2 regions of the Paenibacillus sp. FSL L8-0708 genome follow, and region 1 is predicted to be linked to the other one. Evidence: riboswitches for the same ligand, from Rfam matches in the RefSeq annotation. Region 1 holds a riboswitch; the other holds the start of a gene.

Region 1 (7,357 bases):
CTCCCCTTAACCTTCCAGCACCGGGCAGGCGTCAGCCCGTATACTTCGCCTTGCGGCTTCGCACAGACCTGTGTTTTTGCTAAACAGTCGCTTGGGCCTTTTCACTGCGGCCCCCTCGTGCTATTCACACTACCGGGGCACCCCTTCTCCCGAAGTTACGGGGTCATTTTGCCGAGTTCCTTAACGAGAGTTCTTCCGCGCGCCTTAGAATTCTCTTCTCGCCTACCTGTGTCGGTTTGCGGTACGGGCACCTTCTCCTGGCTAGAGGCTTTTCTTGGCAGTGTGAGATCATGACCTTCGCTACTATAATTTTCGCTCCCCATCACAGCCCAGCCTTATCGATGTGCGGATTTGCCTACACATCAGCCTCACTGCTTAGACGGACATCCATCAGTCCGCGTCACTACCCTCCTGCGTCACCCCATCGCTCATAGCGGATTACGGTGGTACAGTAATTTCAAACTGTTGTCCTTCGACTACGCCTTTCGGCCTCGCCTTAGGTCCCGACTTACCCTGAGCGGACGAGCCTTCCTCAGGAAACCTTGGGCTTTCGGCGGATCAGATTCTCACTGATCTTTTCGTTACTCATACCGGCATTCTCACTTGTGTAGTGTCCAGCGCTCTTTTCAGTACACCTTCAACCCCTACACAACGCTCCCCTACCCCAGATACATACGTATCTAGCCATAGCTTCGGTGGTGTGTTTAGCCCCGTTACATTTTCGGCGCAGAGTCACTCGACCAGTGAGCTATTACGCACTCTTTCAATGGTGGCTGCTTCTAAGCCAACATCCTGGTTGTCTGTGCAACTCCACATCCTTTCCCACTTAACACACACTTGGGGACCTTAGCTGATGGTCTGGGCTGTTTCCCTTTTGACAATGGATCTTAGCACTCACTGTCTGACTCCCGGCAATAAGTATATGGCATTCGGAGTTTGACTGAGCTTGGTAATCCTTGCGGACCCCGCACCCAATCAGTGCTCTACCTCCACTACTCTTATACCGAGGCTAGCCCTAAAGCTATTTCGGGGAGAACCAGCTATCTCCGAGTTCGATTGGAATTTCTCCGCTACCCCCACCTCATCCCCGCACTTTTCAACGTACGTGGGTTCGGGCCTCCAGTGCGTGTTACCGCACCTTCACCCTGGACAGGGGTAGATCACACGGTTTCGGGTCTACGTCCACATACTAATTCGCCCTATTCAGACTCGCTTTCGCTGCGGCTCCACCTTCTCGGCTTAACCTTGCATGTTAAACGTAACTCGCCGGTTCATTCTACAAAAGGCACGCCATCACCCATTAATAGGGCTCTGACTTTTTGTAAGCACACGGTTTCAGGTTCTATTTCACTCCCCTTCCGGGGTGCTTTTCACCTTTCCCTCACGGTACTGTTTCACTATCGGTCGCCAGGTAGTATTTAGCCTTAGCAGATGGTCCTGCTGGATTCATACGGGGTTTCACGTGCCCCGCACTACTCGGGATCCGTCTCGGAGAGAATACAGTTTAGGTTACAGGGCTTTTACCTCTATCGCGGGCCTTTCCAGACCTCTTCGCCTACCATATTCCTTTGTAACTCCATGTGAGACGTCCCACAACCCCTAAGAGCAAGCTCTTAGGTTTAGGCTGTTCCGCGTTCGCTCGCCGCTACTGACGGAATCACTATTGTTTTCTCTTCCTCAGGGTACTTAGATGTTTCAGTTCCCCTGGTCTGCCTCTACATTTCCTATGTATTCAGAAATGAGTAACTGCGAATTACCACAGCTGGGTTTCCCCATTCGGACACCCCCGGATCAAAGCTTGCTTACAGCTCCCCGAGGCAGTTTCGTTGTTCGCCACGTCCTTCGTCGGCTCCTGGCGCCTAGGCATCCTCCGTGTGCTCTTATTAGCTTAACCTTGATTCTTCCGAAGAAAAATCTCACTAATAACATTTACTTGTTTGCACAAGTTGCTAAAAGATGTTCTAAAACGCAAATTCGTTTCGGTATCCAGTTTTCAAGGATCAAGTCTTACTTGAGAGCTTAAACTCTCAAAACTGAGCAACGAGTGAGTAACAGGCCTAAACCTGAGTTTTGGAAGCTTAGCTTCCGATTTGAATGTCCTCATTGCAGAGAACGATTCTCCATAGAAAGGAGGTGATCCAGCCGCACCTTCCGATACGGCTACCTTGTTACGACTTCACCCCAATCATCTACCCCACCTTCGGCGGCTGGCTCCCTTGCGGGTTACCCCACCGACTTCGGGTGTTGTAAACTCTCGTGGTGTGACGGGCGGTGTGTACAAGACCCGGGAACGTATTCACCGCGGCATGCTGATCCGCGATTACTAGCAATTCCGACTTCATGCAGGCGAGTTGCAGCCTGCAATCCGAACTGAGACCGGCTTTGATGGGATTGGCTCCACCTCGCGGCTTCGCTTCCCGTTGTACCGGCCATTGTAGTACGTGTGTAGCCCAGGTCATAAGGGGCATGATGATTTGACGTCATCCCCACCTTCCTCCGGTTTGTCACCGGCAGTCACTCTAGAGTGCCCAACATTACTTGCTGGCAACTAAAGTTAAGGGTTGCGCTCGTTGCGGGACTTAACCCAACATCTCACGACACGAGCTGACGACAACCATGCACCACCTGTCTCCTCTGTCCCGAAGGCCGCTGCTATCTCTAGCAGATTCAGAGGGATGTCAAGACCTGGTAAGGTTCTTCGCGTTGCTTCGAATTAAACCACATACTCCACTGCTTGTGCGGGTCCCCGTCAATTCCTTTGAGTTTCAGTCTTGCGACCGTACTCCCCAGGCGGAGTGCTTACTGTGTTAACTTCGGCACCAAGGGTATCGAAACCCCTAACACCTAGCACTCATCGTTTACGGCGTGGACTACCAGGGTATCTAATCCTGTTTGCTCCCCACGCTTTCGCGCCTCAGCGTCAGTTACAGCCCAGAAAGTCGCCTTCGCCACTGGTGTTCCTCCACATATCTACGCATTTCACCGCTACACGTGGAATTCCACTTTCCTCTTCTGTACTCAAGCCACCCAGTTTCCAGTGCGACCTCAGGTTGAGCCCAAGGTTTAAACACCAGACTTAAATAGCCGCCTGCGCGCGCTTTACGCCCAATAATTCCGGACAACGCTTGCCCCCTACGTATTACCGCGGCTGCTGGCACGTAGTTAGCCGGGGCTTTCTTCTCAGGTACCGTCACTCCGGTAGCAGTTACTCTACCGGACGTTCTTCCCTGGCAACAGAGCTTTACGATCCGAAAACCTTCATCACTCACGCGGCGTTGCTCCGTCAGGCTTTCGCCCATTGCGGAAGATTCCCTACTGCTGCCTCCCGTAGGAGTCTGGGCCGTGTCTCAGTCCCAGTGTGGCCGTTCACCCTCTCAGGTCGGCTACGCATCGTCGCCTTGGTGGGCCGTTACCCCACCAACTAGCTAATGCGCCGCAGGCCCATCCCTCAGTGACAGATTGCTCCGTCTTTCATTCTTCTCTCAGGAGAAAAAAGAAATTATCCGGTATTAGCTACCGTTTCCGGTAGTTATCCCAGTCTGAAGGGCAGGTTGCCTACGTGTTACTCACCCGTCCGCCGCTAAGTCATTTTGAAAGCAAGCTTTCAAAATGACTCCGCTCGACTTGCATGTATTAGGCACGCCGCCAGCGTTCGTCCTGAGCCAGGATCAAACTCTCCAATTAGTATTGAAAAGAGCGATATGCTCATTTTGAAACATCTGACGAGAAAATTAATTCTCTAATTTTGGATTTCACTTACGTGATTTCCTACTCACTCGTTGTTCAGTTTTCAAAGATCAAGTTCTCGTTGGCGCCGTTTAATGTCTCAGCAGCAACTCTTATAATATATCATGTTGTTTTCAGAAATGCAAGCTTTATTTTTTGAAGCTTTTTATCAGCCTCGTCTGTATCGCCTGTACGCTGTCTAACAACGCTTACCTATAATACCCCAACTATTAATAGAAAAGCAACCCCTAATATAAAAATAAACAACTAGCTTAATAATTAAGCTAGTTGTTTATTTAATAGAGTTATGTTTCTAGCGACGAACTTAATAGTATTTTGCCGCAGTATATTTGCTTGAGGCTTTAATTAAATCGGTTTTCTTATCACTCTTTGCAAGTCCTGCATCCACTGTAGTATCAATGGTAACCCACTTCCCATTAAGCAACACTTCGTTCCATGCATGATATTGCGTAACGTAGCTTGTATTCCCCATTACCAACTTAGCAGGAACATCTACACTCCGCAGCATTGCGGCAAAAAGAGAAGCGTAATCATAGCAAATCCCTTTTTTAGTAGTCAATGTCTTATCGATGCTTGGAATATAATCAGTAGTTACACTATTAGCAAGAGAGTAATCATATTGTACATTCGCAACTACATAGTTATAGATCGCTTTAACTTTCTCTTCGTCTGTTGTTTTGCCTTGTACTAATTGTTTAGCTTTGACAATCGCTTTATCAGAAGAACTCCATTTCACATTCTGTACGGAGCCCAAATATACGGAATTCGAGTCACTCATGGTTACGTCTACTACTTCGGAATATAATGCTTTGTATTTATTGCCGGTTGTGTTCTCCAGAACAGAAACCTTATAAGTCCCATTTCCTTGTTGCAAAGGGAAGTCCTCAGCTTGTCCAGAAGCATACAAGTTATATGTATAGCTGCTGTTATCTTTGGTGATCATGAGTTTGATTCTTTTATCTTTCGGAATATCATAGTTAATACCAATAACACCTTGAGCCACTTTGGATGTAATCAACCAGCTGGCATCTGCACTTGCAGCTTGAGCTGTACTTACCGGAACTGAAGTCGTTAGGACGAACAACGCCACCAGCATAAAATAAACCTTTTTCACGGATAAAACTCCTTTCGGTAGCTGGCTGCCATCCTTTCGGGAAGGCCCTTTAGCTTTGCGTCCCTACCTTTCGATAGGTTTGCCGTTATCGTATAAGCTCTATCTGTTCTAGCTTTACTAGATATAATTGATAGAATCCATTTGAAACAAACAAAAAAAGCCTCTTCATTCGGTAGCTGGCTGCCATCCTTTCGGGAAAAGGCCCTTTAGCTTTGCGTCCCTACCTTTCGGAAGGTTTGCCGTTATCGTGTTTAGCTTTCATAGTATAATACTATCATATTTATAGTTGTGAACAAGACCTAATTTACTAGATTACCCATTATTTTATAAATATCTCCCGGTATTTGTGTTTTCTTGTCATTCACTATTCTCCTTTTGTTAATTTGGCATGAACAATCAGCCGATGCGTTGGATTCACTAGCGGATCACATGTAATCAGAGTAAGAATCTTATCCTTGTCATTCCCGTCAAGAACGGAGACATCACTCGGATCTACAACAGAAATATCATACACCTCATAGTTAAACACCTGATCACTAGTCTTTACCGTGATAACATCCCCCACAACAACCTCATTCAATCTGTTAAACAAACGACCCGTAGTTCGAGCCCGATGCGCCGCGATTGCAGCATTCCCGATCTCTCCAAGGGGTGCCGTTTCTTTCATATGGGCTGCAGCATGTTTCATATTAGCTTTTGTAGCCCCTTCTAATACAGGCAGCTTCAAATCAATCTTATCGATTTCAATTAATGCGATTACTTTGCCACCGACTGCAATCTCCGGTTCAGGCTTTTCTGTCTCTTGGGGTTGGGGCTGTGCCTGGGCATCCAGAACCGATTCCTCTGCTAACAGCTGAGTAACTTCAGCATACCTGCTCTTCAGATCTGGCTGGGGAGTACTATCGGCAGTGCTTAGTTCAGCCGTTTCTAATAACTTCTCCTGCTGCCTGTCGTTGTACCACTCGTTAGCTGTCGGATATAACATGATAAGTATCCCAGCCAGTATGAGTAGATAGGAGAATTTACGCAATGTTATTCACCTCCGTATATTGTTTCTATGGTTATATACAAATCAAGCAGAAACAGCTACTTGCCTTTAAGCATAGCAACTCCTTCTGCCTGAAATTAATGTTTAAAATACCCATTTACGACTTCCAAAGAAATTGATGATCACCGTGATAAAGGTAACCAGCACCTTGGAGATCAAGACTTGAATACCTAGTTTGTCTGTCAACAGATGCATTAACAACAGTGATATTCCGAGCACTACCAGATTCAGCACGATAAACTTGACCAGCTGTACGCGGTCGAAGCCTTCTTTATTCCCCCGGTTGCGATCACGAAAGGTAACTTTTTTATTCAAAATAAAGCTATTCGCCGTGCCTGCACTATAGGAGATCACCTGCGCCAATGCGTATACCATCCCTAGTGAATTCAACAATGTGAAAATCACAAAATCAATAAGCGTATTGAGCAAACCTACGGCATTAAATTTGAGGAACTGTATGAATGCAGCGCGCAAGTTCTTATCTGACATCATTGTGGTCCTTCCGGCGGTCCAGTTGTTCTTCGTTCTGGTAGCCTTTAGTCTCACTAACAATATATAGCGGTCTATCTTTAGACTCGTCATAAATCCGTCCGATATACTCCCCAATCACACCCAACAGCATCAGAACAATACCGTTAAAGAGCAGATTGACACCTACAATGGAAGCCCAGCCCGGAACCGTCCAGGAGGTGAAAAATATCCTTTGGAACAAGACGAAAAATAAATAGAGAAAGCTAGAGAATGAAAGGAAGAATCCAATATACGTAGCAATCTTAAGCGGCTTATGTGAAAAAGAGGTGATGCCATCTAACGCAAAACGAATCATTTTCTTCAGCGGATATTTGGTTTCTCCGGCAAAACGTTCTTCCCGTTCATATTCCACCATAGTCTGCTTGAAGCCAACCCAGCTCACCAAACCTCTGACATAGCGGTTCTTTTCTTTAAGTCCCCGCAGGACATCACATACCTTACGGTCAATAAGACGGAAATCGCCTGTATCCGTAGGAATATCTACACTTGTCATACTGCTGAGCAGGCGGTAAAAAAGCTTCGCGGTGACCTTTTTGAACATCGTTTCTCCGTGGCGCTTCAGGCGTTTCGCATATACAACGTCGTAGCCCTCTTTCCACTTCTCGATCATTTGCAGAATGACCTCCGGAGGATCCTGAAGATCAGCGTCAATAACAACAACCGCTTGACCTTCGGCATAGTCCATGCCAGCTGTAATCGCTACCTGATGTCCGAAATTACGCGAGAAGTCAATCAGCTTGACATGCTCGTCTCGTTCACAGATCTCCCGAATCATCTGGGCGGAACGATCACGACTGCCGTCATTGACGAAGACCAGCTCATAAGTATCGCCACACTCGTCCATTACTTTTTTCAAACGTTCATAAGTATGGCTAATTACTTGCTCCTCATTGAACATGGGTACAATCACACTATAT
Region 2 (7,357 bases), 360 kb from region 1:
GTTACCTAACCTCCATACACGATGTCGGTCTTCCATTCGCTTCGGTAGTTACCAGTGATGTTTATGGACAACTTGAATTACGCGAAGGAGAGTTCCCACAGCCACTGCCATTCCTGATTACCTTCACTCAACCAGACGGCGTGATCTCTAGCGACCTCACCTCATCTTATGAAGCTCTAAATACCGAATTGACTAACCATAAAGAATCGGCAACCTCAGGTATCACTACCCTTCAAGATAAACTCCAATTGATCAGTCAGACTCGCGAGCAAAAACTAGAAGAGCTTGAAAAAGCTCGGCTAGAAGAAGAGCAAGTAAAGAAAGAAGAAGAAGCGAAAAAAGAAGAAGAACGTTTGGCTGAGGAGAAAAAGCAACAAGAAGCCGAGGATAAAGCGAAAGCTGAGGCAACCCCTCCAACATCAGGCGAAACTGCTCCGGAAGCCCCAAATAAAGAACAACCTGAAGCCCCAGCCACTGACCCGGTTAAGCCGGAAATTGACGAAGAGCTTACAATTCCAAAAGATGTCCCTCAGCAAGAGGCTCCACAAGAGACGCCAAAGGCGGAAGACAGTACGACTACCCCGCCGGTAGCAACCCAAGCTCCTTCGGACCCTCAACCTGAGAAAGGTGGAGAATAAGATGCGAATTAAAAAAATTATCAATAATACCCTATCGAGCTTAATGCTTGTGATCTTTATTCTGCTGGTGGCAGCCGTAGTGTTATCCAAGGCCTCCGGCGGTGAACCTGCTTTCTTCGGATATGAGATCAAAACCGTACTCTCAGGATCGATGGAACCAGGAATTCAGACAGGCTCAATTGTCGCATTAAAACCCGGAGGGGATATGAATCGTTTCAAACCAGGCGATGTCATCACCTTTAGGAATGAAGATAATCTGCTCATTACTCACCGGATTGTAGAAGCGACCGTCAATAACGCTACTGGTGAAGCTGTTTATCGCACTAAAGGCGATAACAACGACGCGCCCGACATGAACCCTACCAGTTCTGTGAATGTTGTAGCTCAGTATACCGGGGTCACTGTACCCTATGTCGGTTACGCTATGAATTTCGCAGTTTCCAAAGCTGGAAGTGTAGTCCTCATGATCGTGCCTGGCTTGATGCTTCTGCTCTATGCTCTGTATACCTCTTGGAAGGCTGTAGCTGCATTAGAAAAGAAAAATGCTGCCCTACTGCCAGCCTCACCGCCCCCAACAGAAACACAGCCCTAAGTTGATTGTCCACTTCCGCTTACGAACCGGAAGATACAATATATAAATTTTATAAAAAATTCAAACACAAATTTGAGGAGGAATTTTATTATGGGTATCAAGAAAACATTGGGTCTTGGCGTAGCATCTGCAGCACTGGGTTTATCATTAATCGGCGGAGGAACCTTCGCATACTTTAGCGACACTGCGCAAAGCACAGCTACATTCGCAGCGGGCACGCTCGATCTGAACTCCGACCCTTCTGTCATCGTTAATATTCCTAACCTGAAACCAGGTGATACGGTAACTAAATCCTTCAAATTGAAAAACGATGGTTCGCTCGATATCGGATCTATTATTCTGAATACATCGACTCAAATCACGGATGCTAAAGGAGATAACTACCTGGATTTAGCCGAGTTCATTAAAGTTAAATTCCTTAGAAATAATGATAAAGGAGTACCTATCGTCTCTCCTGAAAATGTAGTTTATGAGACTACACTTGCTGCTTTAAAAAGTCAGCATCCGGATCTCGTAAAAAATACAGGTTGGGATCAACTCTTTACCGAAGCATCCGGTATTAAAGCCGGTACCAACGACAGCTTCTCCGTCCAATTCGAATTTGTGGAAAATAACCAAGATCAAAATATTTTCCAAGGCGATAGCTTAACACTGACTTGGGATTTCGTAGCTAAACAAGGTGCGAAAAAAGACTACTAAGATCAATAAAGTAATTTAATAAAATACTCGAAGAGCAGCAGATCCTGAATCCGGCCACGGATAAGCAGATTGCTGCTCTTCTCTTTACAATAAACTTTGTCCGATTTATTGATATTTGCTATACTAATAACAAAAATTACGGAGGGGCGTCAGCATAGTGCCACAGAATATGGGCCAACGTATCCAGCAGCTCCGCCTAGACAAGGGTTTCTCCCTATCTGAGCTTGCGGACAGAGCAGATGTGGCTAAGTCGTATCTTAGCAACGTGGAGAGAAACATCCAATCCAATCCATCCATCCAGTTTATCGAAAAAATCGCTGACGCGCTTCAGGTATCCATTCATGCCCTGCTCTATGGAGAACCCAATGATGCAGAGGAATCACATTTAGATTCGGAATGGTTCCGATTGGTGCAGGAAGCTATGGACTCAGGCATTAGCAAACGCGAATTCAAAGAATTTCTGGACTATCAGAAATGGAAGCTCGATCAAAAGGATTAATACTTCCTACTAATCTGGTACGATCCTCTCTTCTACTAAATCATATCGAAAAAGGACACAGCGAAGAACCGCTGTGCCCTTTTTCGATATGTAACCCCTCTAATGTATTACTGCACGATCTGCACAGTTTTCTCATGAAAGAACTGGCGGATTTCATCTGCCTTAATGCCAGCCTTCTTAGCTGCTAATAATAAATGTACCCACTCTTGATCCAGATCAATAAACTGCTGTTCTCTGTTGCTACCCTGGTTGGACTTTTCCAAAAAATCTCCCCCTAAGATTTTACGTCCCCAGGCAATCCGGCTGTCATAGTATCTCTACCTTAGACCCGCGACTTTGTGCCCCTGCCTTTCGGCAAGTTTACCTTTTACTGGACCCTTTTCACGAAAGGATCTACTTAAAAAACTATAAAATTACTATCTGCAATAACATTATACAAAAAGAAAGCGGAAAAGTGTGTCGATTCCTGGTTACTTTCTATTTTAAAAACGAAAAATAAAAGATTTTTTTTCAAAGATCTTGTCCGATTATCACGATACTCGTCCGTTACATAAAATAAATTGTACTAGCAAAATAAATATTTACTGACCTAATAGTTAAAAATAAGGATAATAGAATCATTTTAATAGGCCTTTAGAATGGGTAATGAGAAGAAACACCCTTCTTTTCATTAGAACAAGCTAACCCATACCATTTTGCGAACGTATTGGACGAAAGAATGAATTGATTACAGTGGCCGAAAGTAGCACAATAAGATGAGAAATGAAACCGCAATCATCACAGCTCCAGTAAGCGTTGACACAAAATGTAACGTATGGAGTTCATCCGTTAAGGAGGATGTATTCATGGCAGCCAAAGAGCCCTATAACGAATCCATTTGGAGTAAGTATTACGGACCCAATTTAGGCTACATTCAAGAAAGATATGAACAGTTTGTGAAAGATCCCTCCACCGTAGAAAATAATTATCGCGAGCTTTTTACAAATTCGGGACCTCCTCCCCTAACTCCGGATAGCGAACCGGCTCCTCAGCCGCACATCTCGGGAGACACCGAATGGCTTAGAAAAGCAGTAAGAGCTTCCAAGCTAATCGCCAATATTCGTATATATGGCCATATGGCCGCTGAAATTGATCCGCTGGTACGCGATCAGAATCCCATGGCAAAATATCTTGAGCTTGAAACCTATGGGCTGACCCGCGAAGACCTGATCGCACTGCCTGCCACGCTTATATGGGAAAATGCGCCGAATGATGTGCATACCGGATGGGATGCCGTGCAACGTATGCGTCAGGCATACACCAAGACTATCGCCTATGAATTCGGGCATGTGCATGAAGAAAAAGAACTGCAATGGCTAAATAGACAGGCAGAATCCACCAGCTCACCAGCACCCCTAAATAATACAGAACGCAAAGAGCTCCTGAACCGCCTGATTCAGGTAGAGCAATTTGAAACCTTCCTCCACAAAACTTTTGTAGGTCAGAAGCGTTTCAGTCTTGAAGGCAATGATGCTCTTGTGCCGATGTTAGATGAAATCGTACGTGCTGCTGCACATGACGGTGCGGAGCATATTTTGATGGGCATGGCGCATCGCGGCCGCCTCAACGTTCTTGCACATATTTTGGGCAAACCTTATGATATCATATTTTCAGAGTTTCATCATTCTCCGAACAAGGAGCTTTTCCCTTCCGAAGGCTCCACAGGCATTAACTATGGTTGGACAGGTGATGTGAAATACCATCTCGGTGCAGACCGTGCTGTCCGTGAAGGAGAAACCGTACGCACAAGAATAACACTAGCGAATAACCCAAGTCACTTGGAATTCGTCAATCCTGTCGTGGAAGGTTTCACTCGTGCCGCACAAGAAGATCGGAGCACTGCAGGACTGCCGAAGATTGATACCAGTAAAGCTATGGCGGTGCTGATGCATGGCGATGCTGCTTTTCCAGGTGAAGGAATTGTTGCAGAAACGCTTAATATCGGCAAACTTCAAGGTTATCAAAATGGTGGGACGATCCATATCATTGTTAATAACCGAATTGGTTTTACGACTGAAAGTGAAGATTCCCGTTCTACGCATTATGCGAGTGACATCGCCAAAGGGTATGAAATCCCAATAGTCCATGTCAACGCTGATGACCCAGAGGCCTGCGTAGCAGCTGTACGTTTAGCTAGCGCATACCGCCATCAATTCAAAAAAGATTTCGTAATTGATCTCATCGGCTACCGCCGTCATGGTCACAACGAAATGGATGATCCTGAAACCACACAACCTATTGTCTACGGCAAGGTTCGCAATCATCCAACCGTCTACAAGGTTTATGCAGAGAGACTGAAAAACGAAAAGGTTCTTACCGCCGAAGACGTACAAAAGATGAATGCTGAAGCAGAAAGCGTATTGCAGCGTGCGTACGATACTATGAAGGAAGGCAATCATAAGAAAAAAGAACCCAAAGCCTTCATTCCTCTACAAACGGACCGCGCAGCGGCAAACACTACAGCGGTATCCATCTCCAGCCTGCAGGAGATCAATCGTGAACTGTTGACGGTTCCTGCTGGATTCCAGGTTTATCCGAAGCTGGAGCGCATTTTACAACGTCGTAAAGATGCACTGAATGAGGGTGAAAAGGTCGACTGGGCACTGGCTGAAACATTAGCCTTCGCTACCATTCTGAAAAATGGAACGCCCATCCGACTGAGCGGTCAAGATGCCCAGCGCGGAACCTTCGCACATCGCCATCTGGTGCTGCACGACAGTAAAACAGGAGATTTATTCTCTCCTCTGCATCAGCTAAGCGATTCCCGTGCCTCCTTTGGCGTATACAACAGTCCATTGTCAGAGGCATCAGTATTAGGCTTTGAATATGGTTATAATGTGTTTGCACCGGAAACCTTCGTAATCTGGGAAGCACAGTATGGTGATTTCGCCAATGCGGGTCAGGTTATTTTTGACCAGTTCATTGCCGCTGGACGCGCCAAATGGACACAGCGCAGCAATCTCGTCATCATGCTGCCGCATGGCTACGAAGGACAGGGACCTGAGCACTCCAGCGGTAGGCTGGAACGGTTCTTGCAGCTATCCGCTGAGGAGAACTGGACGGTCGCTAACCTGACTACCGCTTCGCAATATTTCCATCTGCTGCGGCGCCAAGCAGCGTTATGCGGGCAGGAAGATGCTAGACCGCTAGTCATTATGACGCCGAAAAGTCTCATTCGGAATACGCGCAGCACTTCTGCCGGAACCGAGCTGGCTTCAGGACAATTCAAGCCTGTATTAGCTGAATCTTTGCTTGGCCAGAAACCAAGTGAAGTTAAACGGCTCGTAGTCTGCAGCGGTAAAGTCGCTATCGACATCCAAACAGAACTGGAAGCAGCACCGGATAAGGATTGGTCATGGCTGCATGTTCTTCGCCTAGAGCAGCTTTATCCGTTCCCGGAACAAGAGTTAAGCGAACATTTAAACTCCTTCAGCTCCCTTCAGGAAATTGTCTGGGTGCAAGAAGAGCCGAAAAATATGGGCGGCTGGAGCTATAGTGAGCCTCGGTTACGCGCCATCGCACCGAAAAATGCCGGCGTAAGATATATCGGCCGTCCGGAACGTTCCAGCCCGGCCAGTGGTTATGCAGATGTGCATAGCTTCGAACAACGTAGAATTGTAACAGAAGCCCTAAAATCAAATTCGAACGTACAAGCGGCTGTACCGTCCTCTTAAGAGGACGGTATCACAATAGCGTAAACCATTATGTTTGGGGAGGAAACGGCCTGTGTCAGAAATCTTAGTACCCGATCTGGGAGAATCCATATCCGAAGGAACCATCTACAAATGGCTGGTTAAAGAAGGCGACACGGTAGGTCAAGGCGATGTGCTTGCTGAGCTGGAAACGGATAAAGTCAATCTGGAAATTAGTGCAGAGGTGGAGGGTGTCATCTCCACCATCCTGCGTCAAGCGGGCGAGAACGTAGCCGTTGGCGAAGCCATCGGTATCATTGGAGCCGCAAGCGGCAGTACGCCACGGGCCGCTGAAAGCGAAGCCGAAGCGCCTAAAGCGGCTCCGGCAGGCGGCAACGCAGTTGCAGCCGCCGCGCCTGTAGCTGCGCCCGAAGTGCCTGCAGCAGGTGGCGACAGCCATGCTGCATTGGCATCGCCGGGCGCACGCAAGCTGGCACGGGAGCGCGGCATCGACCTCGGCGAGGTTAGCGCCCGTGATCCTATCGGCCGGATTGGTCAGGCCGATGTGTCCGGTCATGGTGCAGCAGCGCCGCAGGCCGCTGCACCGGTAGCTCCGGCGCCGCAAGGCAAGCCGGAACCAGCGAAGCCGGCAGCGGGCAAAGCCACGCCGGACGAGGGCAAAAACGTGGAGCGCAAGCGCATGTCACGCAGACGGCTCACGATTGCCAGCCGCTTGGTCGAAGCGCAGCAGACCGCGGCCATGCTTACCACCTTCAACGAGGTGGACATGACAGCGATCCTCGACATCCGCAAGCGCCGCAAGGATGCATTTAAAGAAAAACATGAAGTTGGACTAGGCTTCATGTCCTTCTTCACCAAAGCCGTGATCGGTGCGCTTAAAACCTATCCACTGCTGAACGCCGAAATCGACGGTGAAGATCTGGTCGTTAAGAAATTCTACGACATCGGTATTGCTGTTGCAGCGAAAGAAGGACTTGTAGTTCCCGTAGTCCGTGATGCGGATCGGCTCAGCTTCCCGGAAATCGAGCGCCAGATTGGCGAGCTCGCTTCCAAAGCACGTGCCAATACGCTCAGCCTCTCCGAGCTGCAAGGCGGAACATTCACCATCACCAACGGTGGCGTATTCGGCTCCTTGTTATCGACACCGATTCTGAATACACCACAGGTGGGTATTCTAGGGATGCATAAGATCCAATTGCGTCCGATCGCGCTGGACGAAGAAAGAACCGTAAACCGT

The links. A riboswitch is a leader RNA that binds a small molecule or an ion and turns the genes downstream of it on or off. The one in region 1 is predicted to bind cyclic di-GMP.
Region 2: another riboswitch for cyclic di-GMP. It lies ahead of NYE58_RS01975 (anti-repressor SinI family protein); the one in region 1 lies ahead of NYE58_RS03695 (transglutaminase-like domain-containing protein).

What each region holds. Positions count from the first base shown of each region.
Region 1 covers NZ_JBBPBC010000001.1:798,375-805,731, reverse strand. The annotation lists rRNA gene NYE58_RS03705 (23S ribosomal RNA) at 1-1,894, opposite strand, end outside; rRNA gene NYE58_RS03700 (16S ribosomal RNA) at 2,127-3,684, opposite strand; gene NYE58_RS03695 (transglutaminase-like domain-containing protein) at 4,052-4,861, opposite strand; cyclic di-GMP riboswitch class I at 4,875-4,955, opposite strand; cyclic di-GMP riboswitch class I at 5,030-5,112, opposite strand; gene NYE58_RS03690 (class D sortase) at 5,226-5,891, opposite strand; gene NYE58_RS03685 (GtrA family protein) at 5,994-6,398, opposite strand; gene NYE58_RS03680 (glycosyltransferase family 2 protein) at 6,388-7,357, opposite strand, start outside.
Region 2 covers NZ_JBBPBC010000001.1:440,135-447,491, reverse strand. The annotation lists gene NYE58_RS01995 (hypothetical protein) at 1-638, shown strand, start outside; gene sipW (signal peptidase I SipW) at 640-1,230, shown strand; gene NYE58_RS01985 (TasA family protein) at 1,321-1,929, shown strand; gene NYE58_RS01980 (helix-turn-helix domain-containing protein) at 2,099-2,428, shown strand; gene NYE58_RS01975 (anti-repressor SinI family protein) at 2,536-2,691, opposite strand; cyclic di-GMP riboswitch class I at 2,719-2,803, opposite strand; gene NYE58_RS01970 (2-oxoglutarate dehydrogenase E1 component) at 3,274-6,141, shown strand; gene odhB (2-oxoglutarate dehydrogenase complex dihydrolipoyllysine-residue succinyltransferase) at 6,194-7,357, shown strand, end outside.